2 regions of the Shewanella sp. cp20 genome follow, and region 1 is predicted to be linked to the other one. Evidence: predicted binding sites of a transcription regulator. Region 1 holds the regulator's gene; the other holds the start of a gene.
What was found. The regulator MetJ, encoded in region 1, represses methionine synthesis genes. The targets are predictions, from matches to a motif close to TAGACGTCTAGACGTCTA.
Positions count from the first base shown of each region.

Region 1 (8,072 bases):
ACTGTTGATGTCTTCAATCTCTTCGGTGAGATCGGCAAGCTGTTGTTTAAGCTCGGCTAGTTTTTGTGCATCGCTATCGGCGGCATAGGCTGAGCCAGAGATGGCGAGTGCATTTGCGATGAGTATGGATAGTAGAGTACGCATGTGAATCTCTCCTTATGCGCTCGTTGGGGTTGTTGACGAGCGCACCGATAACAAGTCCGTGGTTAACCGCATGTCTGTGGCTGATCTGAGTCGGCCGCATGGTCATAGAGGAACTGTTGGATATCTAAACGATCCTTTTCAGAGAGCTTCTCGAAGACTTCCGGCTTTACTTTATGCATGTCACGTTTGAAGTAACGATCCCATTGGCTCATGGTCTTGCTCATAGGGGTCAGTTCACCGGCGGCATCGCCCTTGCTGTGGCAGGCTTTGCACTCTTTTTTATACAGGTGTTTCCCTTTCTTAGGGTTACCACCGTCGACGGCGTAGGCTTGTCCGCCAACTGTGAGGGCGAGGAGTATGCATGTAGCTATTTTGGCAACGTTTTTCATCATCATTTTCCTTAATCGCTACTCTGAGCGATTTATTAACCTGAAACAAAATGCTTGTTTCTTGTTGGAAAATTTACCAAAAGGGAGTAGTTGTAAACTTGATGTTGATCACTTTCATGAAAAAAATCTAATTGATAAAAATATCATGGATATAAATCTAATGAATATTTTATAAGGTTATGAAATTTAATGGTTTTGTGCTTTGTTGGTTGGTGCGCTGTGTTTCTGGTATCGCTATAAAAGTGCCAAGGCAGATCACACTTTATTATTTAAGTTATCTCTAAATGGGTATTCTTGGCTGTGTTTGTATTGCATAGGCGTCTGTGTAGGGGATAAGGCTGCCTACCGAATCGACAGGATTTATATGTGTGGATAGGCGCGACAAAATAATTTGAAAAAAAGTGTTTAAACCTCAGGTTTGGAGCGCACTTTTTTGTTGTCTTAGTCTATCTTTAAAGACGACTCGGGTAGCTTCCTGAGCGAGAACAAAAATAATGAACAGGGTGAATGAGATGAAATACCTTAGCTTGGTCATCGCGGTGTTATTGTCTGGTAGTGCCTCTCTGGCGTCTGCCGCTTCTCTCTACAACGAGGCTCGCAGTGATGCCATGGGCGGAACCGGGGTGGCGGCCTCAAACCGTGAGGGGGCCGCCTTTATTAACCCCGCCTTATTAGCCATTCATGCGCCCAAGTATTCCGGCGGCGCGGTGATGTTGCCCGTGCTCGGTGCCGAGGTGGCAGATGTCGATAACCTGACCGACAAGTTCGATGCCCTGCAGGACTCCTATGACGGCCTAGAGGCGGCCATCAATGCCAGTGATGTGGCGGGCATTACCAATTATCGCGACATGCTGGTTGCCGATCTAAGATCTCTCGATGGTGAAAATGCCTATGCCAGCGTGGGCCTGGGGTTTTCTGTGGTCTTGCCAACCAAGCGCATGCCTATGTCTATTTTTTATAAGACCTATATCGATGCGGTGAGTGTGGCGGTGATCGAGGAGAGTGATATCGATACCCTGACCGATTTGGATCCCAACAACCCGCCCCAGGTGACGGATCTGGACTCTCAAGGGGCCGTGGTTGCCGGGGCTATCTCAGAGATCGGGGTAGCCCTGAGCTTCCCGCTATCGATTGTGAACATGCCGGTGGCCGTCGGTATCTCCCCCAAGCTACAGCGTATCGATACCTATAACTATGTGGTGAGTGCCAACAACTTCGATGCCGATGATTTCGATGACAGCAAGTACCGCAACGATGATACCGTGGCAAACTTGGATATTGGCGTTGCCATTCAACCCATGGATGGCGTGACTCTGGGCTTGTCTGGGCGCAACCTGGTGAGTCAGAAGGTCGATACCGTGGAGGCTCTGGGACGTCAGTTTACCTATCGGGTCGAGGCCTTATATACCTTAGGTGTTGCCTATGACTGGGACAATTTCAGCCTGACCACAGATGTGGATCTCAATAGTCATAAACGTTTCGATGAGATAGGCGAAACTCAATACTGGCGACTGGGCGGTGAGATGCGGGCGACCGATTGGCTGGCGTTGCGTGTCGGCTATCGCCACGACATGAAAGATACCAGCAGTAACCTCTATACCCTGGGCACAGGCTTTACCATAGGCCGTTCTTTTAATCTGGACCTTACCGGATTAGTGGGTACAGATGACGCCGTTGGCGGTGTGATTCAGACCTCGTATCATTTCTAACGACTCATCTTTAAATAATGTCAAAGGCCGGCGATGATGCCGGCCTTATCTTTTTCCTTTCTCTTTAAAGCAGGGCGCTAAGGGATTTTAGCGCCAGCAAGATAGCGCTCAGACTACAGAGTACCAGAGTCATGATGCGGGTCTTGTTTTTGTCTATGCGTCCTACCAGGCGATTAGCCACCAGATAACCGAGCAGCACTGAGGGAAGCAGCAGCGCCGAGCAATAGAAATGGTGCAGGGTCAGCAGGCCGGTGAGGCCTAAGATAACAATCGCAATGGTGGAACTAAAGATGAAGAAGGCCGATAGTGCCGCCCGAAACTGTTTGGCGTCTTTGCCCGAGAGCAAAATGGCCAGTGGTGGTCCGCCGATGGCAGCAACATTGCCGAAGATGCCGGAGATCACCCCGGCGATAAACAGGCTGCGACGGTTAACGACCAGGTTGAGCCGCAGCAGACTGAGCAGCACGGCGATGGCCACTATGATGGCGATGGTTATGCCCAGTATGGCCTGAGGCGCGAGCAGGAGCAGGCCCGCACCGATAAAGCCGCCGGGGATCCTCCCCAGTAGGGCATACTGTAGCCCGTTGAATTCCAGGGCGCCACGCTCGCGCAGCAGGGTCAGCAGCGCAATAGAGAAGCCCATCAGAATGACGGGGGCCGGCACCAGTGACGGCTCGATAAGATAGAGGAGCGGCGCGGCAACTACCGCCATGCCAAAGCCGATGAGGCTCTGGGTAAGGGCACCGACGAAGACGATGAGTGAGGAGAGCGCCAGAATATGGGGATCGAGTGGAAGTGCAGGCACTGGGATGTTCCAGATAAAAGTTGAAAACTAAAGAGGGATCGCTAAGCGATCCCTCTATCGATTCGTGTATGAGTGGATTATTCCATCTCTTCCCACTCTATGCCCATCTCGGTCATCAGGCGTTTGACTTCGGCTGGGATGCTATCGGGTTTGTCTTTAGACAGGTCATCGTCTTGGGGAAGTGGCTGACCAGTGTAGGCGTGCAGGAAGGCCTCGCATAGCAGCTCGCTATTGGTGGCGTGACGCAAGTTGTTGACCTGGCGCCGAGTGCGCTCGTCGGTTAACACCTTAAGCACCTTTAGAGGAATGGAGACAGTAATTTTTTTTACCTGCTCATTCTTCTTACCATGTTCAGCATAGGGGCTGATATAATCGCCATTCCACTCAGTCATTGACTCACCTGTAAATTCTAAAATTCGGTGCAGATTTTAAACCCTTACAAATTACAGTCAAATTATTGCCTCGAATTTTTGGTAAATGCAAATAGATTTCTAAATGTTTGGACGTCTAAACGTCTAAAAGTTGTTGACGCTCACTATCTGCTTAGGTACATTTAGACGTCCAGACATCCCTTTTGTCTAAGATGCCTGCCCGGATTCATATTGAGGAGTTGAAGATGACAGCGCGTAAACTAGCCACCGCCGCCGTAAGACGAGGCATAGAGTCAGACACTCAGCACGGTGCCGTGGTGCCGCCTATCTATCTGTCGACAAACTACTCGTTTGAAGGGCATCAGCAACCGCGGGATTTCGATTACAGCCGTTCCGGCAACCCGACCCGTTCTATTCTGGGGGAGGCAATTGCCGAGTTGGAGCAGGGGGCGAGCGGCGTGGTGACCTGTACTGGCATGGCGGCCATCACCCTAGTGACCAGCCTGCTTGGGCCGGAGGATCTACTGGTGGTGCCACACGATTGCTATGGCGGCAGCTATCGACTCTTCACCAATTTGGCTAAAAAGGGCGCCTTTAGGCTTCTGGTGGTGGATCAAACCGATGAGCGAGCGCTTGAGCTGGCACTGGCTCAGTCGCCTAAGATGGTGTGGCTGGAGACGCCTTCTAATCCGCTGCTGAGAGTGGTGGATATTCAGGCCATCGCCCAGGCGAGCCATAAGGTCGGCGCCCAGGTCGTGGTGGACAACACCTTCCTCTCTCCCGTATTACAACAGCCATTACTGCTTGGTGCCGACATTGTGGTGCACTCGACCACTAAATATATCAATGGTCACAGTGACGTGGTGGGCGGCGCCGTGGTGGCGAAAGACCCTGAGATCGGTGAGCTACTGCACTGGTGGTCAAATACCCTGGGCCTGACGGGGTCGGCCTTCGACAGCTACCTGACCCTGAGAGGACTGAGAACCCTGTCGGTACGTATTCGTGAACATCAAGCCAACGCTCAGAAGGTATTGGCGCTGCTTTGTGACCACAAGGCGGTGGAAAAAGTGTATTATCCGGGGCTTGCCGAGCATCCTGGCCACGAAATTGCTGCCCGACAGCAGAAGGGATTCGGCGCTATGCTCAGTTTTGAATTAAAAGGTGGCGAATCGGCACTCGTTGCCTTTTTAGATGCGTTACAATACTTCTCGGTAGCCGAGAGCCTGGGGGGCGTTGAGAGTCTGGTGGCGGTGCCCGCAACCATGACCCATAGAGCCATGGACCCAGAGGCGCGCCGCGAGGCGGGCGTTAAAGATACCCTGATCCGTTTGTCAGTGGGCATTGAAGATGGCGAGGATCTGGTGGCAGATATTCTTGCGGGTTTAGAAGCGGCTATCGCGGTAAGTAGTTAAAGGGTTTGAGGAGCAGATAATGACACGATGTCATTTGCATAAGTTTGGTGGTTCTAGTTTAGCGGATGCAGATTGTTACCGCCGCGTCGCCCACATTTTACTGACCCATGGCCATAGCGATGATCTCATCGTGGTGTCGGCCGCGGGTAAGAGTACCAATTTCCTATATCGTTTGCTGGAGCTGTGCGACACAGATCAGCTGTGGCAGGAAGAGTTACAGGTGCTGGTGAGTTACCAGCAGAATCTGATCGAGCAGCTGCTCTCCAACGAGCAGGCCCGTAGCCTGAGAGAGCGCCTAGCAACCGACAAGTCGCAACTTAGCAGCCTGTTGTCGCTCGATGAGCTTAACGATTATCAACGTAACCAGGTGGTGAGTTTCGGCGAGCGCTGGTCTTCGCGTCTGCTGGCGGCATTACTGCGTGAGTCTGGCGTGGCGGCGCTTGATGTGGATGCCCGCACCCTGTTGGTGGCCGACGAAGGTGCCGTGCCGCAGATCCGAATCGGCGAGTCGCGCCAGAAGGTACAGGCCCTGATTGAGGCCCACCCTCAAGAGCGTCTGGTTATCACCGGCTTTATCTGCGCCAATGAGCAGGGCGATACCCTATTGCTCGGCCGTAACGGCTCAGATTTTAGTGCAACCTTGCTAGCCAGCCTGGCCGATATCGAACGTGTCACCATCTGGACAGATGTCGAGGGGGTGTTTAACGCCGACCCTAACCGGATTAACGATGCCAAGTTGCTCAAGAGCATGTCGCTCACCGAGGCGAACCGCCTGGCGCACCTTGGCTCTCCCGTGCTACACAACCGTACCCTGCAGCCGCTGTTCGATACCGAGGTCAGCCTGGCGGTGCGTTCAAGCTATGCGCCCCATACTGATTTTACCTTGATCGCGCCTAAGAGCTCCTCGGCCAGCGCCCCGGTTGTCACCAGTCTGTCCAGCGTCAGTCTGTTTAGCCTGACCATAGCGGTCGAACTGCCTCAGCTGCTGGCCTGTTTTGCCCAGGCAGGTTTGACGCCGCTGGCCTACTGGTCACTGGCGCATGGCCGCGCCGAGCTGGCCTTTACCCATGAGAATCAGAAGCAGGCCCAGGCCATCTTCGAGGCCAAACGTAGCGAGCTGGGCATAGACGAGTTACAGCTTCGTGACGATCTCGGCCTGGTGGCTCTGGTGAGCGCCGATGCCAGTCTCTATCGCCGCGGCTTCTCGCGCCTGCTGAGCCGTGAGGCGCACCCTCTGTGCAACGACGGCCTGAGCCTAGTGACCCTGGTGCCAAAGGCGCAGGTGAACCTCTTAACCCAGAAAGTGCATAGACGCTGCGCCGGTCCGCGTAAGCGTATCGGTGTGCTGTTGCTGGGCATAGGCAACATAGGCGAAGCCTGGATCGATCTCTTCAAGCGTGCCCGTCCCGTGCTCAATAAGGAGCTGGAGGTCAGCGTCGAGTTGGTGGGACTGCTGAGTTCGAAGAAGGCCCTGCTCAGCGAGACTGATATCGATCTCAACAGCTGGCAACAGGCGTTCGACGAGCGGGGCACGGCTTGGCAGTACTCCCATCTGTTCGAGCAGTTGCAGGCGCTAAATTGCGATGAGTTGATCGCCCTGGACATTAGTGCCAGCGCCGATCTGACTCTGCAGTATCCAGAATTTTTTGCCCGCGGCATCCATATCGTCAGCGCCAACAAGTTGGCAGGCTCTGGGCCTTTGGCCTTCTACCAGGAGCTAAAACAGCAACTGGGCAATCGTCGTCTGTTCTGGCGTTATAACGCCAGCTGCGGTGCAGGCTTACCCGTGCAACACGCGCTGAACGATCTGCATAACAGCGGTGATAGCATAGAGGCCGTCGGCGGTATTTTTTCTGGCACCCTTTGCTGGCTGTTTGAGCATTATGATGCCAAGAAACCCTTCTCCGAGCTGGTGCTGGAAGCCAAGGGACTGGGGATCACCGAGCCGGATCCCCGCGACGATCTTTCCGGTCGGGACATGCAGCGTAAGTTGCTGATTTTGGCCCGCGAGATAGGCTATGACATAGAGCTGGATGATATCGAGCTGGAGTCTCTAGTGCCGAAGCATATGGCCGAGATCCCGCTGGATGATTTCATCAAACGTATGGCGGAGCTCGACGGTGAGATGTTGCAGCAGTATCAGGCCGCGGCCGAGCAGAATAAGGTGCTCAGATATGTGGCTTCATTGGATTCGGACCAAGGGCAACTCAAGGCCAAGGTGGGGATCCAGTGGGTGGATACCAGCCATCCTTACGCCAACCTGACACCGGGCGATAATGTCTTCGTGATCCGCAGCGATTTCTACCAGGACAATCCGCTGATCATCCGTGGCCCGGGCGCCGGGCGCGAGGTGACGGCGGCCGCGGTGCAGTCGGATCTGGCGCAGATCTGCCGGGATCTCCTGCAGGAATAATCTTATGGGTCGATGTGCATGTCGCGCATCGACCCGCTATTCACGCCTTTCTCTCTTCCCTTTTTTCTATTCTTATTGGTGGGTTTCGCCGGGTTAATCGGGTGAGACAGGCGCCTCTGTGCCTGTCGTCCTACTCAGTGTCTATCATATAAACAGATTGTTTCTTAATGAGACAATTTTTGGGCTTGACATCACTCTGAGTTTCTCTAGTATATGGACATATAGACGTCCAAACGTCTAAATGTTTCTTGTTCTAGGTCTGAGGGATTAAGATGGCTTTTCATCACGCACAACACGCCAATTCATTGAACCAAAGCTTGTCTGAGCTTAATGGTGATATCAATGTGTCATTCGAGTTTTTCCCACCGGCGACCCCCGAGATGGAAACCATCTTGTGGAACTCTATCAGACGCCTAGAGCCGCTGAATCCCAAGTTTGTCTCGGTAACCTATGGTGCCAACTCGGGCGTGCGCGATCGTACCCATGGGGTGATCGAGCGCATCCAGAAGGAGACAGATCTCGTGGCTGCCCCCCATCTGACTCTGGTCGATGCCAGCGATGAAGAGCTGGTTGAGCTGGCGAAGCACTACTGGAACTCGGGCATACGCGATATCGTCGCGCTGCGTGGCGATCTGCCTGCGGGTAGTCCTAAGCCGACCCGTTTCGCCAATGACCTGGTACGCCTGCTGAAATCAGTGGCCGATTTCGATATCTCAGTGGCGGCCTATCCTGAGGTACACCCTGACGCGCCTAATGCCCAGGCGGATCTGATTAATCTTAAGAAGAAAATAGACGCCGGCGCCAACCGCGCCATTACCCAGTTCTTCTT
Region 1 is NZ_JPII01000006.1:9,285-17,356, forward strand. It holds gene DB48_RS00160 (DUF3373 domain-containing protein) at 1-144, opposite strand, end outside; gene DB48_RS00165 (c-type cytochrome) at 207-536, opposite strand; gene DB48_RS00170 (conjugal transfer protein TraF) at 1,046-2,242, shown strand; gene DB48_RS00175 (sulfite exporter TauE/SafE family protein) at 2,307-3,047, opposite strand; gene metJ (met regulon transcriptional regulator MetJ) at 3,125-3,439, opposite strand; gene metB (cystathionine gamma-synthase) at 3,664-4,830, shown strand; gene DB48_RS00190 (bifunctional aspartate kinase/homoserine dehydrogenase II) at 4,850-7,243, shown strand; gene metF (methylenetetrahydrofolate reductase) at 7,516-8,072, shown strand, end outside.

Region 2 (8,072 bases), on a different contig from region 1:
TCAGGCGGTCGGCGGGGTGATCAACATCATCACTAAGGCGCCTAAAGATAACGGCGGCAGCCTGCAGCTTTCAGGCGGTAGCTTCGACACCTTCGAAGCCAAGGCCGACGGTTCGGTAGCGATCAACGACAACTGGCGTCTCTATGGTGCGGCCAATCATCTCAAGAGCGATAACTATCGCGAGCACAACGCCAGCGAGACCAGCTCAGTGCTGGGACGCCTGCAGTATGACGACGTGCAGCAGCAGTTCTTTGCTGAGGTGAGTCATTATGATAACCATCGCGAACTCGCTGCCGCACTCAATGAGGAGCAGATCGAGGAGGATCCGACACAAGCGGGTGATCTCTTTAATGACGCCTACCTGCATGAGATGACTACCGCGGCCCGCACCGGCTATCAGCGTCAGCTGAATGAGGCCTGGTCGCTGGGCGCCGATCTTAACTACAGCGATAGCTTGATCACAGGCCTGAGTACCTGGAATACGACCCGCCGCGATACCCGCTCACTGCTGGAGTTTAAACCTAAGGCAGTTGCCAACATCAAGACGGATAATGGCCCGCTTAAGCTGGTGACCGGCCTGGATTTGAGCCACGGTGAGTCGGTATTTAGCAACGGTCGCAGCAATGTGCAGAAGCTGGCCAGCGCCTATCTGCAGGCAACCGTGCCCCTCACCGAGAGCTTCAGCTATGTGGTGGGTGGTCGTTATGCTGAGGTGACCGATGAGCTGGTGGACGCCAGTGCCTATCCAAATGGGATCGATCTGGATCAGGATGCCCATGCCTTCGAGCTCGGCCTCAACTATCGCCCTAACCAGCATCATCGCTTCTATCTGCGCGCCGACGACAACTTCCGCTTCGCCAAGGTGGATGAGCAGGCCTACACCCCGGCAAGTATTCAGGGGCTCAAGCCGCAGACCGGCCGCAGCTACGAGGCGGGCTGGGATCTGTTGCTCGAGCAAAACACCCTGCGCGTGAGCGCCTATCGTCTGGATCTCGAAGATGAGATCGTCTTCGACCCGAGCGCCGAGACCCCCGTTGGTGGTAGTTTCCCCGGCGCCAACGTGAACGCCGATGCTTCGCGTCGCTATGGTGTGAGCGCCGATTGGGATTGGCAGGTGAGTCAGGATGTTCAGCTCGGCCTCGAGTACAACTATATCGATGCCGAGTTCACCGAAGGGGTTAACGAGGGCAAGGCGCTCTCCTGGGTAGCCAAGAACAGTGGCCGTGGTTATGTCAGCTATGATGTGTACCAGCACCTGCAGCTCTTCGTCGAGGGGGTCTACACGGGCGAGCGCTACATGGAGGGCGATAATGCCAACCAGGGAGACAAGCTCGATGCCTATACCCTGGCAAACATCGCCATCAACTATAGCCGCGATGCCTGGCTGGCCAGCCTGCGAGTCGACAACCTGCTGGACAAGGAATATGTCAGCTCAGGTTACTTCAGCACCTGGGGTAGCGGTTATTACCCTGGCACGGGGCGCGCGCTGCGCCTGACCGCCAGCTACCGCTTCTAGAGCTGTTAAAGTCCTAAGAGCCAGTCATACTTGACTGGCTTTTTTATTGCCCGCTGTTCATCATAGGGCATAGATCATTTAGGAGTCTGTGGGATGAAATTTAAGTGGCTGCTCTTGCCCGTTATATTACTAGCGATCATCACCTTCTGGCCTGCCAGTGGCCCCTCGTTTGCTCCGCTGGCCAGCGATGCCAGGATCCTCGCCTTCGGCGATAGCCTGACCCAAGGCGTGGGGGCCAGCACCGGCATGGATTATCCCAGCCAATTGCAGAGGATGAGCGGGCGAGCGGTGATTAACGCTGGTATCTCGGGGGAGACAAGCTCCCAGGGGCTAACGCGTTTTTCCCGGGTGCTTGATGAGACGGCGCCGGACCTTATCATCTTGCTCGAGGGCGGCAATGATTTTTTGCGCAATAGCAGCGCGGCGCAGGTGAAGGCCAATTTGGCCGCCATGCTCGCTGAGGCGCAGCGGCGAGATATTCCTGTCGTGCTGATCGGCGTTCCCCAGAAGAGCATCTGGCTGGAAACCGCGCCCCTGTACGAGCAGTTGGCTGCGCAATATCAACCGCTATTTATTGAGGATTTTCTGACAGAGCTGCTAAAATTATCAGAGGTAAAATCTGATGCGATTCACCTCAATGATGATGGCTATCGCCGCCTCGCCGAGCACCTTTACCAGCGTCTGCAACAGGCTGGTGCCTTATAGTTTCGATGATGCTGGCAGCGAGTAAATATGCCCCCGGCTTTAGGCCAATCTATGGATGCCACCGCTTGGTTAACTGACGGAATTTTGTCGTTTAATCAGGCCGAAAGGGTTAGCGTGAGTGGCAAGATGAATTTATTTAGGTTAATGTCCGTTTTTACCCCAAATCGACTTGACCCAGACAGTCGTTTTATGGGTAAATTCTCGGATAACAAACGGCGCCGTGCCAATAATAAATCAGGTTAATGACTTCTCATGACAGATCTTGAGCATCAGGTATTCACTCAAGTACGTGCAATTATTGCCAATGAAGAACAGGTTATCGGGCGACGGGGTATTCTGATCCCGTTGAAGAAAGCCATTATTGCCGATGGCGATATTCGCAATGTGATCGACATCGTCTCTTCCGATCCCGCCCTGGCGGCGCACCTGCTATGGCGCAGTAATTCGGCGGCCAATGCCGGTGGCATAGTCTCCTCGAAGAACCGTTCATTGAAAGATGCCCTTGTGCGCCTGGGGCAGGTCAATATCTACCGTTATGCCTTCACCTTCTATCTCAAGGAGCGCCTCGATGAGCTGCCTCAGCCTTATAAGAAGCTGGTGTATGGCTACTGGGCACTTACCGAGAGCATAGCTACAGACGCCGTCGATAGCCTGCATCATATGGAAGGGGTAAACATCAATCCCGATGAGGTACAGACCCTGGCGCTGTTTAGTGTGTTTGGCGAGATCATCGCCCTGACCGCCTTCGCCTATCTGAATGCCGAGTCGGAGCAGTCGTTCCCGCTCTCCATCATCAAGTCATTGATCGATAACCAGAAGCAGACCCTGACGCTGGAAGCCTTCGACTCCTTAGGCCTGGACGAAGAGCTTAGAGAAGAGTTTATGATCGCCCACAACCTGCGTCAGACCCGTAACCCAGACTCTCCGGGCTTAGTGCTGCGCCGGGTGCTTTCCATGCGCAATCAACTGCTCAACCCGCTCTAGGGCCTTCGACCAGATAAAAGAAAACCTGCCAAGTGCAGGTTTTTTTGTGTCTTATTTCTTATGAACTGGGGGTGAGAGAAGAGGCTAGGGTGCAGTGGCTCAAGGCTTGTGAGCAGAGCGGCCGTCAATGTCGGGAGTCGCTACCAGGCGACCTAAGAATTGACTGAGGCCGTGGGTTCGACGGATATATTCGGCCCAGATGGCTCCGAAAAGTGCACCAAGCATGAGGCCTATTAATGGAACGTTTAGGCTGGTCTGGCTTTGTTGCGAGGCTAACAGGCCACCCATAAGCAGACCCAACAAGGCGGGGGATAAGACGATACTAAACCACAGACAGATCTGAACAAAAAGTGCCACAATTTTCATACTAATCCTTTAGCGTTTCTCCAGTTTTATCCCAGTCTATCTCTATGCCATCATCTTGTATACTCGGCTTGCTGTTTGGCCTAATGCCCCTGGCGTTCCAGTCCCTCTGAGGTCACCAGATTGAGCCATTGCTGGGCGAGGCGAGCACTGCTGCCATTGCTGCGATAGGCGCCAAACAGGGGGCGCTTGAGTCCTTCTGGCCCAAGTTTTACCGCCTTAAGCGACAGGCCGTGTGCCTCGTTGATCGACCAGTTAGGCAGGGCGGCAACCCCATCCTTACAGGCGATGCGTTGCAGCAACATGGCGGTGAGATCGCAGCGGATCTGCTTGGCTACAGGCACCCCGGCAGGCTCCAAGAAGTGGCGGTAGATATCCAGTCTGTCCAGCGGCACAGGGTAGGTGAGCAGTGTCTGTTCGCTTAGCTGCGCGGCCGTGACATAGGGGAGTTCGGCCAGCGGATGGTCTGCCGCGACCAATAGCTTGACCTCGAAATCGAATAGATGCTGATAAGCGATATCATGATCCGGAATAGGGTCTGAGGTGAGCACCACGTCCAGCTGTCCCTGCTTGAGTGCGGTCAGCGAATCGAACAGATGACGGCTCGACAGCTCCAGATTGGTGTGGGGAAAGCTGGCATTAAACTGCTCGATCACCGGCATCAGCCAGCGAAAGCAGCTGTGACACTCTATGCCGACAAAGAGATCTTTCACCTCGCCGCTCAGGCCATTCTTGAGATCGATTTCCGTCTCTATCACCTTAGGCAAGATCTCTTCGGCGAGATTGAGCAGACGGGCGCCCTCCAGGGTAAAGGAGAGGGGTTTACTCTTACGCACGAAAATCGCCGAGTTGATGCGGGTCTCCAGTTCCTTGATTTGGTGGGATAAGGCCGACTGGGTGACAAAGCGCTTCTTGGCTGCGCCCGCGAGACTGCCGCTCTCTTTCAGGGCGACCAATGTACGTAAATGCCTAAGCTCTATCATTTTTACCTCACATGAATTTGGCTCATGTTGCTCGTGAAATCAATTCGATTGCGAGACAACAGATTAGCACAATAAACTTCTAGACGTCCAGACGCCTATTTTGGTTTGTTGTGCAATTTCAGTTCTCAAACCTGGATTGCGATGACAGCGAAGGGCGCTAACCATGAATTTCGCTCATATTAATGCAAAAGGTATACAATATGCAAACTCTAGATATTGCTTCATTAGGCTTTCCACGAATCGGTCGCCAACGGGAACTCAAATTTGCCCTGGAAAAGTATTGGCGCGGCGAGATTGACCAGGCTCAGCTACAATCGGTTGCCAGCGAGCTGCGTCAAACCCACTGGCAGTGGCAGCAGGCGGCGGGCGTGAAGCAACTGCCGGTGGGGGACTTTGCCTTCTACGATCAGGTGCTCACCCTTAGCGCCACCATAGACGCCATCCCCGAGCGTCATCGCAGCGGCGAGCAGGTGGACCTAGATACCCTGTTTCGTGTGGCTCGCGGTCGAGCGCCCACTGGAGAGGCCTGCCGCGCCGCTCAGATGAAGAAATACTTCAATACCAACTACCACTACATAGTGCCGGAGCTCAGGGCAGGGCAACGCTTCGTTATCGCCTACGAGCAGCTGTTCGACGAGGTGGAACAGGCCAAATCCCTGGGTCATCAGCCTAAGCCTATCCTGCTGGGCCCGCTTAGCTACCTTTATCTGGCCAAATGTGAGGGCGAATCTTTCGATAAGTTGAGCCTGCTTCCCCAGCTGCTCGAGGCGTACCGGACGATACTCGCGCGCTTTGCCAGCCAGGGCGTGACCTGGGTACAGCTCGATGAGCCGATACTGGCGCTGGAGCTTGCAAAGGAGTGGCAGGCGGCCTTCGCCCCAGCCTACGCAGAACTCAGTGGTCAGGGGCTTAAATTGCTGCTGGCCAGCTACTATGGCTCTGTGGCCCATCATCATGGTGTGATCAGCGATCTTGAGGTTGACGGTTTGCACCTGGATCTGGTGAGCGATGCCCAGCAGCTTAAGCAGTTTGCCGCCAGCCTAAAGCCTGCCCAGGTGCTTAGCCTGGGGGTGATCAATGGCCGCAACGTATGGGCGGCGGATCTGGATCTGCTGGCTGAGCGGCTGCGTGGCGTCGTGGCGGATCTTGGCGAACGTGTCTGGCTGGCACCCTCTTGTTCGCTCTTGCATGTGCCCGTGGATCTGGCGAGCGAGACAGAGCTGGCAGCGGATCTGGTCAATCAACTGAGTTTTGCCAGGCAGAAGCTCGATGAGTTAGCGCAGCTGCGTATATTGCTGCTTACTCCACAGAGCGATGAGGCGCAAAGCATTGTGGCGCGTTGTGAGGCCAGGCGCGAGGCTCGTGAGCGTGCGGCGAATCCTGAGGTGCAGGCGAGGCTCAAGGGGTTAACGCCTGCCGATTTCACCCGTGGTAGCGGCTTTGGTGAGCGCCGCCTCAAGCAGCAGGCTCGTTTTCGTTTGCCGCTGCTGCCTACCACCACCATTGGATCCTTCCCCCAGACACCGGCCATTCGCGGTCTGCGTAGTCGCTGGCGTAAGGGGGATCTGACCGAGCAGGCCTATGTGGCCCAGCTCGAGGCGGTGACCCGCGACAGCATCAGCCGTCAGCTCAAGCTGGGCATAGATGTTCTGGTCCACGGTGAGGCCGAGCGCAACGACATGGTGGAATACTTCGGCGAGCAGCTCGATGGCGTGGGCTTTACCCAGTTTGCCTGGGTGCAGAGCTATGGTTCGCGCTGCGTCAAGCCGCCGCTCATCTATGGTGATGTGTCGCGCCGTCAGCCGATGACACTCTCCTGGGCCAGCTTCGCCCAGAGCCTGACCGACAGGCCGGTGAAGGGCATGCTGACCGGCCCTGTGACCATCTTGCATTGGTCTTTCGCTCGGGAAGATATCGGCCGTGAACAGATAGCCAATCAGCTAGCCTTAGCTATTCGCGACGAAGTGGCCGACTTGCAGGCGGCGGGGATAGGGATCATTCAGATAGATGAGCCGGCGTTTCGAGAGGGGCTGCCGCTCAAGGCCAGCGAGTGGCAGCACTATCTCGACTGGGCGGTGGCCGCCTTTAAGCTCAGCGCCGCGGGCGCAGAGGATGAGACCCAGATCCATACCCACATGTGTTACAGCGAGTTCAATGCCACCATAGACGCCATCGCCGCCATGGACGCGGATGTGATCACCATAGAGACCTCGCGCTCGCATATGGAGCTGCTCAATGCCTTCGAGGACTTCGAGTATCCCAACGAGATAGGCCCAGGAGTATATGACATCCATAGTCCTAATCTTCCAACGGTTGAGGAGATGGTGACGCTTATCGAGAAGGCGGCGACTAAGATCCCCGTGGGCCAGCTCTGGGTAAATCCCGACTGTGGTCTCAAGACCCGTACCTGGGATGAGGTGGAGCCGGCGCTGGCTAACATGGTGAAGGCGACCAAGGAGCTGAGGCGACGCCTGGGCTAGGCCGAGTCTCTAACACGCAGCGGGCGAGCCCAAGACGGATCGCCCGTTACGCTTTTTATTTACGCTTTTATGACCTGGCTCATCTGCACCGTTAGCTAATCAGTTGGCGGCGAGTGTCGCTTGTCTCTCGGCGAAGCGCTGTGCAAACAGCGCCTCTTCAGCCTCGCTAAAGCCTTGTTTGAGCCTGGTTAAACTGACCTCCAGCTCGCCAGTGGGGAGATAGTAAAACTGATCCGTTAGGGCCAGCTGGGCCCAGATGGCGGCGTCTACCTTCTGCCCCGTCTCTACACAGGCCTGATGCAGGGGCTCTAGTGCCAGGTTCTCGCCGGCGAGCGCGGCGCGCTCAAGGTAAGCGATGGCCTCTCTGGGATGGCGTCGTCCCCTGTCATCTTCATGGAACAGTCGCAGCCCATGGGTAAGATCTATGCTGGCCAGTTGTTCCTGGCTCAGCGGATGCTCGGTCAAAAACTGCCGATACAGGCTCTCGGCCTGCTCCAGCTCATAGCTTCCCATCTTGGCACTTAATTCGTCGACCCGCGTCAGGTGATAGGGGGCGGGATCTGTGGCGGCCAAGCGGTAGTAGCTCAGCGCCGTGGGCAGATGACGGCGGGTGCCTAATCCATCTTCATGGGCCTTGCCCAGGAGGAAGAGGGCATCTGTCCACCACTGCTCGGCCAGCGGCGTGAGCAGGGCGATCGCCTCGCGGTGGCTGTCGCTATCGCGTTTATGTTTGAGCAGTAACTCGCCCAGGCGATAGGCGGCGCTGTGATTCTCCATGGCGAGGGCTTGTCTTAGGCACTCCTCTGCCTTGGGGATATCCTGAGGCAGGGCCGTGCCTTCCTGATAGAGGTGTGCCAGCTCGATGAGGGCAAAGTCGTTTTCCTCGGCCACCTCGCGCATCAGGCGCTCTGCCTCGCGGGGCTCGGCCGGGCCGCCTTCTCCCGCTAGCAGCATCTGCGCCAGCTGGCTCTTGGCTAAGGGGTCGCTTTCGGTAATGGCCTCCAGCAGGGCTCTTGCCCTGATGGGATCGGGCTCGCCGTG
Region 2 is NZ_JPII01000008.1:13,371-21,442, forward strand. It holds gene DB48_RS02095 (TonB-dependent receptor) at 1-1,516, shown strand, start outside; gene DB48_RS02100 (arylesterase) at 1,610-2,221, shown strand; gene DB48_RS02105 (HDOD domain-containing protein) at 2,474-3,205, shown strand; gene DB48_RS02110 (hypothetical protein) at 3,305-3,571, opposite strand; gene DB48_RS02115 (LysR family transcriptional regulator) at 3,652-4,551, opposite strand; gene metE (5-methyltetrahydropteroyltriglutamate--homocysteine S-methyltransferase) at 4,752-7,031, shown strand; gene DB48_RS02125 (tetratricopeptide repeat protein) at 7,131-8,072, opposite strand, start outside.
Region 2: metE (5-methyltetrahydropteroyltriglutamate--homocysteine S-methyltransferase) is a predicted target of MetJ. The motif match lies at 4,624-4,641, and genes of this name have one in related genera.